3 regions of the Neisseria sp. P0008.S002 genome follow, and region 2 is predicted to be linked to each of the others. Evidence: predicted binding sites of a transcription regulator. Region 2 holds the regulator's gene; each other region holds the start of a gene.
What was found. The regulator FNR, encoded in region 2, switches genes on or off when oxygen is low (the NO sensors DNR and NnrR bind a similar motif). The targets are predictions, from matches to a motif close to TTGATNNNNATCAA.
Positions count from the first base shown of each region.

Region 1: the regulator FNR is predicted to act here: its motif matches at 801-814, upstream of gnd (decarboxylating NADP(+)-dependent phosphogluconate dehydrogenase).
Region 3: the regulator FNR is predicted to act here: its motif matches at 1,007-1,020, upstream of pflB (formate C-acetyltransferase).

Region 1 is NZ_JBQCUY010000006.1:41,451-43,725, reverse strand. It holds gene ggt (gamma-glutamyltransferase) at 1-575, opposite strand, end outside; gene gnd (decarboxylating NADP(+)-dependent phosphogluconate dehydrogenase) at 1,059-2,275, shown strand, end outside.
Region 2 is NZ_JBQCUY010000002.1:266,581-268,855, reverse strand. It holds gene ACTHSA_RS03185 (CysB family HTH-type transcriptional regulator) at 1-742, shown strand, start outside; gene fnr (fumarate/nitrate reduction transcriptional regulator Fnr) at 829-1,563, opposite strand; gene hemN (oxygen-independent coproporphyrinogen III oxidase) at 1,726-2,275, shown strand, end outside.
Region 3 is NZ_JBQCUY010000005.1:113,845-116,119, forward strand. It holds gene ACTHSA_RS07060 (adenylosuccinate synthase) at 1-831, shown strand, start outside; gene pflB (formate C-acetyltransferase) at 1,135-2,275, shown strand, end outside.

The DNA of each region.
Region 1 (2,275 bases), on a different contig from region 2:
GCAAAACCTTGTTCCGCCAAAGCAATCGGTTTGTCAAACAGGCTTGCCCACGGCAATTTGCCGTAACGCTTGTGGACATCTTCCAGCAGCTTCGGAATCCCCGGCACGCCGACCGAACGGCCGCCGACCACTGCGTTCATAAAGCCCATCGGCTTGCCGTTTTCATCCAAGAAAAGCGCCGGCGTTGCCGCTTTCGGCGCCGTTTCGCGGGCATCAAACGTCGTCAGTTTTTTCGCCTTATTGTCCCAATACACCAAAAACGCGCCGCCGCCCAAACCAGAAGACTGCGGTTCGGTCAGACCTAAGGTCGTCTGCATGGCGATCATCGCATCTATCGCGCTGCCGCCGCGTTTCAAAACCTCGTATCCCGCCTCGGTTGCCAACGGATTGGCAGACGCCGCCATATAATGTTTGGCGCGGATTAACTTCTGCTCGGTCAGCCCCGTCCCTCGTTCCGGCGCATGGTTATCCACAGATACGGAGGGCAGGGCAACTTGAGGCTTTTGAACCGGCTGTTGCGCACAAGCGGCCAAAACTAAAATAGATAACAACTTAATACTAAAGGAAAATTTCATATTCAATCCATAAATTTAAATATTTTCAGACGGCCTTTTCCCAACTTGAACAAGAGGAAATATGAAAATATTCAGAAATAAAAAACCATTTGACTATTTCCCTACTCAATCAGTTCCGATTGGAGAAGTATAAAACAAGCTAAGATTGTGCACAGGCAAAAAGTTACCCACAGAACAAAGCGGCAGAAAATTTTTATCCACATATGCAAACAAGGCCGACCATACTTTATCCTCATCAAAAAATATCAGCTAAGTATTTGAAAAATTTTTTTAATCAAAGTTATCAACAAGCTGTGGCAGCACTCAATATCATCTTCTATTTATTATTTAAAATCTTATTTATAGTTTGTTTTCCCAAAGGCAAAGGCCGTCTGAAACGTAAAGGCATCTTTTCAAAAAATTAAAAAGTTAAGGATTGTTAAAAACGTGTAAATCAGCTAGAGTTACGCTTGATAAAATTAATCAATAACGGAGTTTCACGAAATGAAAGGCGACATTGGCGTAATCGGCCTTGCCGTAATGGGGCAAAACCTGATTCTCAACATGAACGATAACGGCTTTAAAGTTGTCGCATACAACCGTACGACCAGCAAAGTAGATGATTTTTTAAACGGCGCAGCCAAAAATACCAATATTATTGGTGCATATTCACTGCAAGATCTAGTTGATAAATTAGAAAAACCGCGCAAAATCATGATGATGGTTCGCGCCGGTTCTGTTGTTGACGATTTTATCGAACAACTCGTTCCACTTTTGGACGAAGGCGACATCATTATTGACGGCGGCAACGCCAACTATCCTGATTCCACCCGCCGCACACACGAGCTGGCGGCAAAAGGCATCCGCTTTATCGGTGCCGGCGTTTCCGGTGGCGAAGAAGGCGCGCGTCACGGCCCGTCCATCATGCCCGGTGGCGACGAAGCCGCATGGCCTGCCGTTAAGCCGATTTTCCAAGCCATCTCCGCCAAAACACCTCAAGGCGAGCCTTGCTGCGACTGGGTCGGCCGTGACGGTGCGGGCCACTTCGTCAAAATGGTGCACAACGGCATCGAATACGGCGACATGCAGTTGATTTGCGAAGCGTACCAATTCATGAAAGACGGTTTGGGCCTGTCTTATGACGAAATGCACCAAATCTTCAACGAGTGGAACAAAACCGAACTGGATTCTTATCTGGTCGAAATTACCGCCGCGATTTTGGGTTACAGAGATGAAAACGGCGAACCTTTGGTCGAAAAAATCCTCGATACCGCAGGTCAAAAAGGTACAGGTAAATGGACCGGCATCAATGCCCTCGATTTGGGTATCCCGTTGACCCTGATTTCCGAAGCCGTATTTGCACGTTGCGTGTCCGCGTTTAAAGACCAACGCACCCAAGCAAACAGCCTGTTTGGCAAAACCATTACCCCGATTGAAGGCGACAAAGCCGCATGGGTCGAAGCCCTACGCCAAGCCCTGTTGGCATCCAAAATCATTTCTTATGCACAAGGCTTTATGCTGATCCGCGAAGCCAGCGAAAACAACGATTGGGCATTGAATTACGGCAATACTGCCCTCTTGTGGCGCGAAGGCTGCATTATCCGCAGCGCGTTCTTGGGCAACATCCGCGACGCATACGAGGCCAATCCTGATTTGGTCTTCTTGGGTTCCGATCCTTATTTCAAAGGCGTATTGGAAATTTGTCTGCCTGCATGGCGTAA
Region 2 (2,275 bases):
GGAACGGATTTTGCGTGATGTACAAAACATTAAAAATATCGGCAGCGAGTTTACCGATCACGACAGCGGCTCGCTAACCATCGCGACAACGCATACCCAGGCGCGCTATGCTTTGCCCAAAATCGTTGCGGAATTTGTCAAAAACTACCCTAAAGTCAATTTGACCATCAAACAAGGCAGCCCTTCTGCCATTGCCCAAATGGTCAGCAGCGGAGAAGCAGATTTGGCAATTATTACCGAACGCATTGACGATCACCCCGAGTTGGGCAAACTACCCTGCTACGAATGGAACCATGCCGTGATTGTTCCGCACGATCACCCTCTTTTGGACTGCCGCAATCCTTTAAGCCTTGAAGATTTAGCTTCTTTTCCGCTAGTTACTTACGAATTTGCTTTTAATTCCGGCAGCAGCATTGCGCGTACATTTAATAAAGCGCATATTGAGCAACCTGATGTTGCCTTATCGGCTGCCGATACAGATGTATTGAAGACGTATGTCCGCTTAGGCTTGGGCGTTGGTTTAATGGCGAAAATGGCGTACGATCCTGCGGTCGATCAAGATTTACAGCTGATTGATGCGGCACACTTATTTGAACCATCACCCACTTGGATAGCCTTACGCACCGATACCTACCTGCGCGGTTACGCGTATGACTTTATCCAGATGTTTGCACCGAAACTGACCAGAGAAGTAGTCGACCGCATTCTGTACACGCCGGTTGTTGAAGATTTTTCAATTTAATATCTGACTATAACTTGCGTAACTTAACAATTATTCTTTAATTCTTGTTAAAAAGGCCGTCTGAAATATTTCAGACGGCCTAAGATTCAGATAGCGTGCGAACAACCAGAAACCATTTTCTTCAAGGTTGTCGCATCTAAGATTTTGATGTGCTTGTGTTCAACAGAAATCAAGCCTTCATGATGGAATTTAGACAAGGTGCGGCTGACTGTTTCCAGTTTCAGCCCCAAATAGCTGCCGATTTCCTCACGCGACATCCGCAAGATAAAATCATTGGCGGCAAAACCTCGTGAATAGAGACGCTGAGACAGATTGAGTAAGAATGCTGCCAATCGCTCTTCAGCGCGCATATTGCCCAAAAGCAGCATAACGCCCTGATCTCGGACAATTTCGCGGCTCATCAAGCGGAAAAAGTGAGAACGGAGGCTGGGAATATCCTGACCAAGTTCTTCAATATGTGTAAACGGAAGCTCGCATACCTCGCTGTCTTCCAAAGCCACAGCATCACAGCTGTGAATATGGGAACAAATCCCATCCATACCGATCAGCTCGCCCGACATAAAAAAGCCGGTTACCTGATCTCGTCCATCTTGGCTGGCAACTGTTGTCTTAAAGAAGCCCGCACGGATGGCAAATAAAGAGGTAAACGGCTCGCCGGCACGGAACAGGTATTCACCTTTTTTCAGACGGCGGCTTTGACGGATAACCGCGTCTAATTGTGAAAATTCGTTAGGCATCAGTCCGACAGGCAAACACAGCTCGCGTAAAGAACATGTGGAACACAAGGTTTTCATTTGATGTGTTGCATTGTGTGTGGCCATAACGCACCTTTAATTTGCTTAGTTCTCTCAATCCCTGATGAAGCCGAATAACTATTGACCCATGTCAAAGTTGGCATATCATTATGAGGCATTCTACCAAACTATCGAAATTTTGACTAAAATTTTCCCTAATTTCCTTACTTCATACTACAAGCCCCGACCATGAAAATCATCCCTATCTCAAATAACACTAACACAAACAATGAATTACCGGAATTCGACCGCGAATTGATTGCCAGTTTGCCATCAAGCGGTCCACGTTATACATCCTATCCGACCGCCGACCGCTTCCATGAAGGCTTTAAAGAAGCCGAATATATCCAAGCTTTAAACCTGCGTAACATGGGCGCGCTCAACAAACCCCTTTCACTCTACATCCACATCCCCTTCTGCAATACCATCTGCTACTACTGCGGCTGCAACAAAATCATTACCAAAGACAAAAGCCGTGCCGATGCCTATATCCAGTATCTGGAAAAAGAAATGGAGTTGCTGGCACCGCATTTAGGCGGACGACACCAGCTTGCGCAACTCCACTTCGGCGGCGGCACGCCGACATTCCTAAGCGACGACCAACTCGAACGCGTCTTCGAAATGATCCGCAAATACTTCCAGCTCATCCCCAACGGCGAATACTCCATCGAAATCGACCCGCGCAAAGTCAGCCGCAAAACCGTCCTCAAACTGGGCAAACTCGGTTTCAACCGCATGA
Region 3 (2,275 bases), on a different contig from region 2:
GAAAAACTGGTTGAAAAACTGGAAGCTGTTTTGGCTTATTACAATGTTCAGTTGCAACACCTGCACAATGCCGAGCCGGTAAAAGTTGAAGATGTGATGGCGGTCATTGAAAAAGTTGCACCGCGCATTACGCCGATGATTACCGATGTTTCCCGTGTTTTGAACGAGAAAAACTGCAAAGGCGAAAGCCTGTTGTTTGAAGGTGCACAAGGTACGTTGCTGGACATCGACTACGGTACTTATCCGTTTGTAACTTCCTCCAACTGCTTGGCAGGTGCCGCTTCTGCCGGTGCAGGCGTAGGTCCGCAAATGCTGGATTACGTTTTGGGTATCGTTAAAGCCTATACCACCCGCGTGGGTTCCGGCCCATTCCCGACTGAATTGTTTGACGAAGTGGGCGCAGGCTTGGCTGAACGCGGCCATGAATTCGGCTCCGTAACCGGTCGTGCGCGTCGTTGTGGCTGGTTTGACGCGGCTGCTCTGAAACGCTCTATTCAAGTTAACGGCATTTCCGGCATGTGCATTACCAAGCTGGATGTGATGGACGGTATTGAAAACATCAATATCTGTGTAGGTTATGAATTGCCTGATGGCAGCAAAACCGATATTCTGCCTTGCGGCTCCGATGCGGTAGAAACCTGCAAACCGATTTATGAAACCATGCCGGGTTGGAGCGAGTCCACTTTTGGTGTGAAAGAGTACGACAAACTGCCTGAAAACGCTAAAGCTTATCTGAAACGGATTGAAGAAGTTTGCGGTGCGCCTGTGGCCATTGTTTCAACCGGTCCTGAGCGCGAAGAAACCATTGTTTTGCATCATCCGTTTGCTTAATTGATTAAGTGAATAAAAGGCCGTCTGAATTTTTCAGACGGCCTTTTATATGAAATGCAATAAAAATTCAGCCCTGAAGGATGTCTGTCTTCAGGGCTGAATTTTGTATTTTACGCTGTTTTTAAGTACGAATGTTTGGAAAGTGAGATGTAGTGCCAAGTAACAATTATTCTCATTGACGTAAATCAAGAAAAACCAAATCTGTAATTTTATTTCATAAAAACCCCTGTAAATAAATGGGTATTGATGTTATCCTTTCAGAAAATTTACAGTCTATATTTTCAATAAAATTAGGAGCTTGATATGTCAAATGCTGTTCAGCAACGTCCTGCCGCTTGGGAAGGTTTTGTCGGTGGCAACTGGGAAACCAACGTAGATGTCCGCGATTTTATTCAAAAAAACTACACGCCATATGAAGGCGATGCCTCTTTCTTGGCACCAGCAACTGAAGCCACAACCAAGCTGTGGGCGGAAGTGATGGAAGGCATCAAGGTTGAAAACCGTACGCACGAGCCGTATAAAATCGACGCGCAAATCGTCTCCGGTATTACCAGCCATGCTCCAGGCTATATCGACAAAGATTTGGAAACCATCGTTGGCCTGCAAACAGACGAGCCTTTGAAACGCTCTATCATGCCGTTTGGCGGTTTGAAAATGGTGCAAGACGCGTGCAAAGTGTACAACGTTGAATTGAATCCCGAAGTCAGCGAAATTTTCACCAAATACCGCAAGACCCACAACCAAGGCGTGTTTGACGTTTATACGCCCGACATCCGCCGTTGCCGTAAATCAGGCGTGATTACCGGCCTGCCGGATGCTTATGGCCGTGGCCGTATTATCGGTGACTACCGTCGTGTGGCATTGTACGGTATCGACTTCTTGATGAAAGACAAACTCAACCAGTTCAACTCACTGCAAGCCGATTTGGAAAACGGTGTGGACTTGGAAGAAGTGATCCGCCGCCGCGAAGAAATCAATGAGCAATATAAAGCATTGAACCAAATGAAAGAAATGGCGGCTTCTTACGGCTACGATATTTCCGGCCCTGCAAAAAATGCACAAGAAGCGATCCAATGGACTTATTTCGCCTACCTCGCTGCCGTTAAATCTCAAAACGGCGCAGCGATGTCCTTCGGCCGTGTATCTTCATTCTTGGATATTTACATCGAACGCGACCTGAAAAACGGTGTGATTACCGAAACCCAAGCGCAAGAATTCATTGACCACTTGGTGATGAAACTGCGTATGGTCCGTTTCCTGCGTACGCCCGAATACGACCAACTCTTCTCCGGCGACCCGATTTGGGCAACCGAATCCATCGGCGGTATGGGCTTGGACGGCCGTACCTTGGTAACCCGCACCAACTTCCGCGTGCTGCATACTCTGTACAACATGGGCCCGTCTCCTGAGCCAAACATCACTGTATTGTGGTCAGAACAACTGC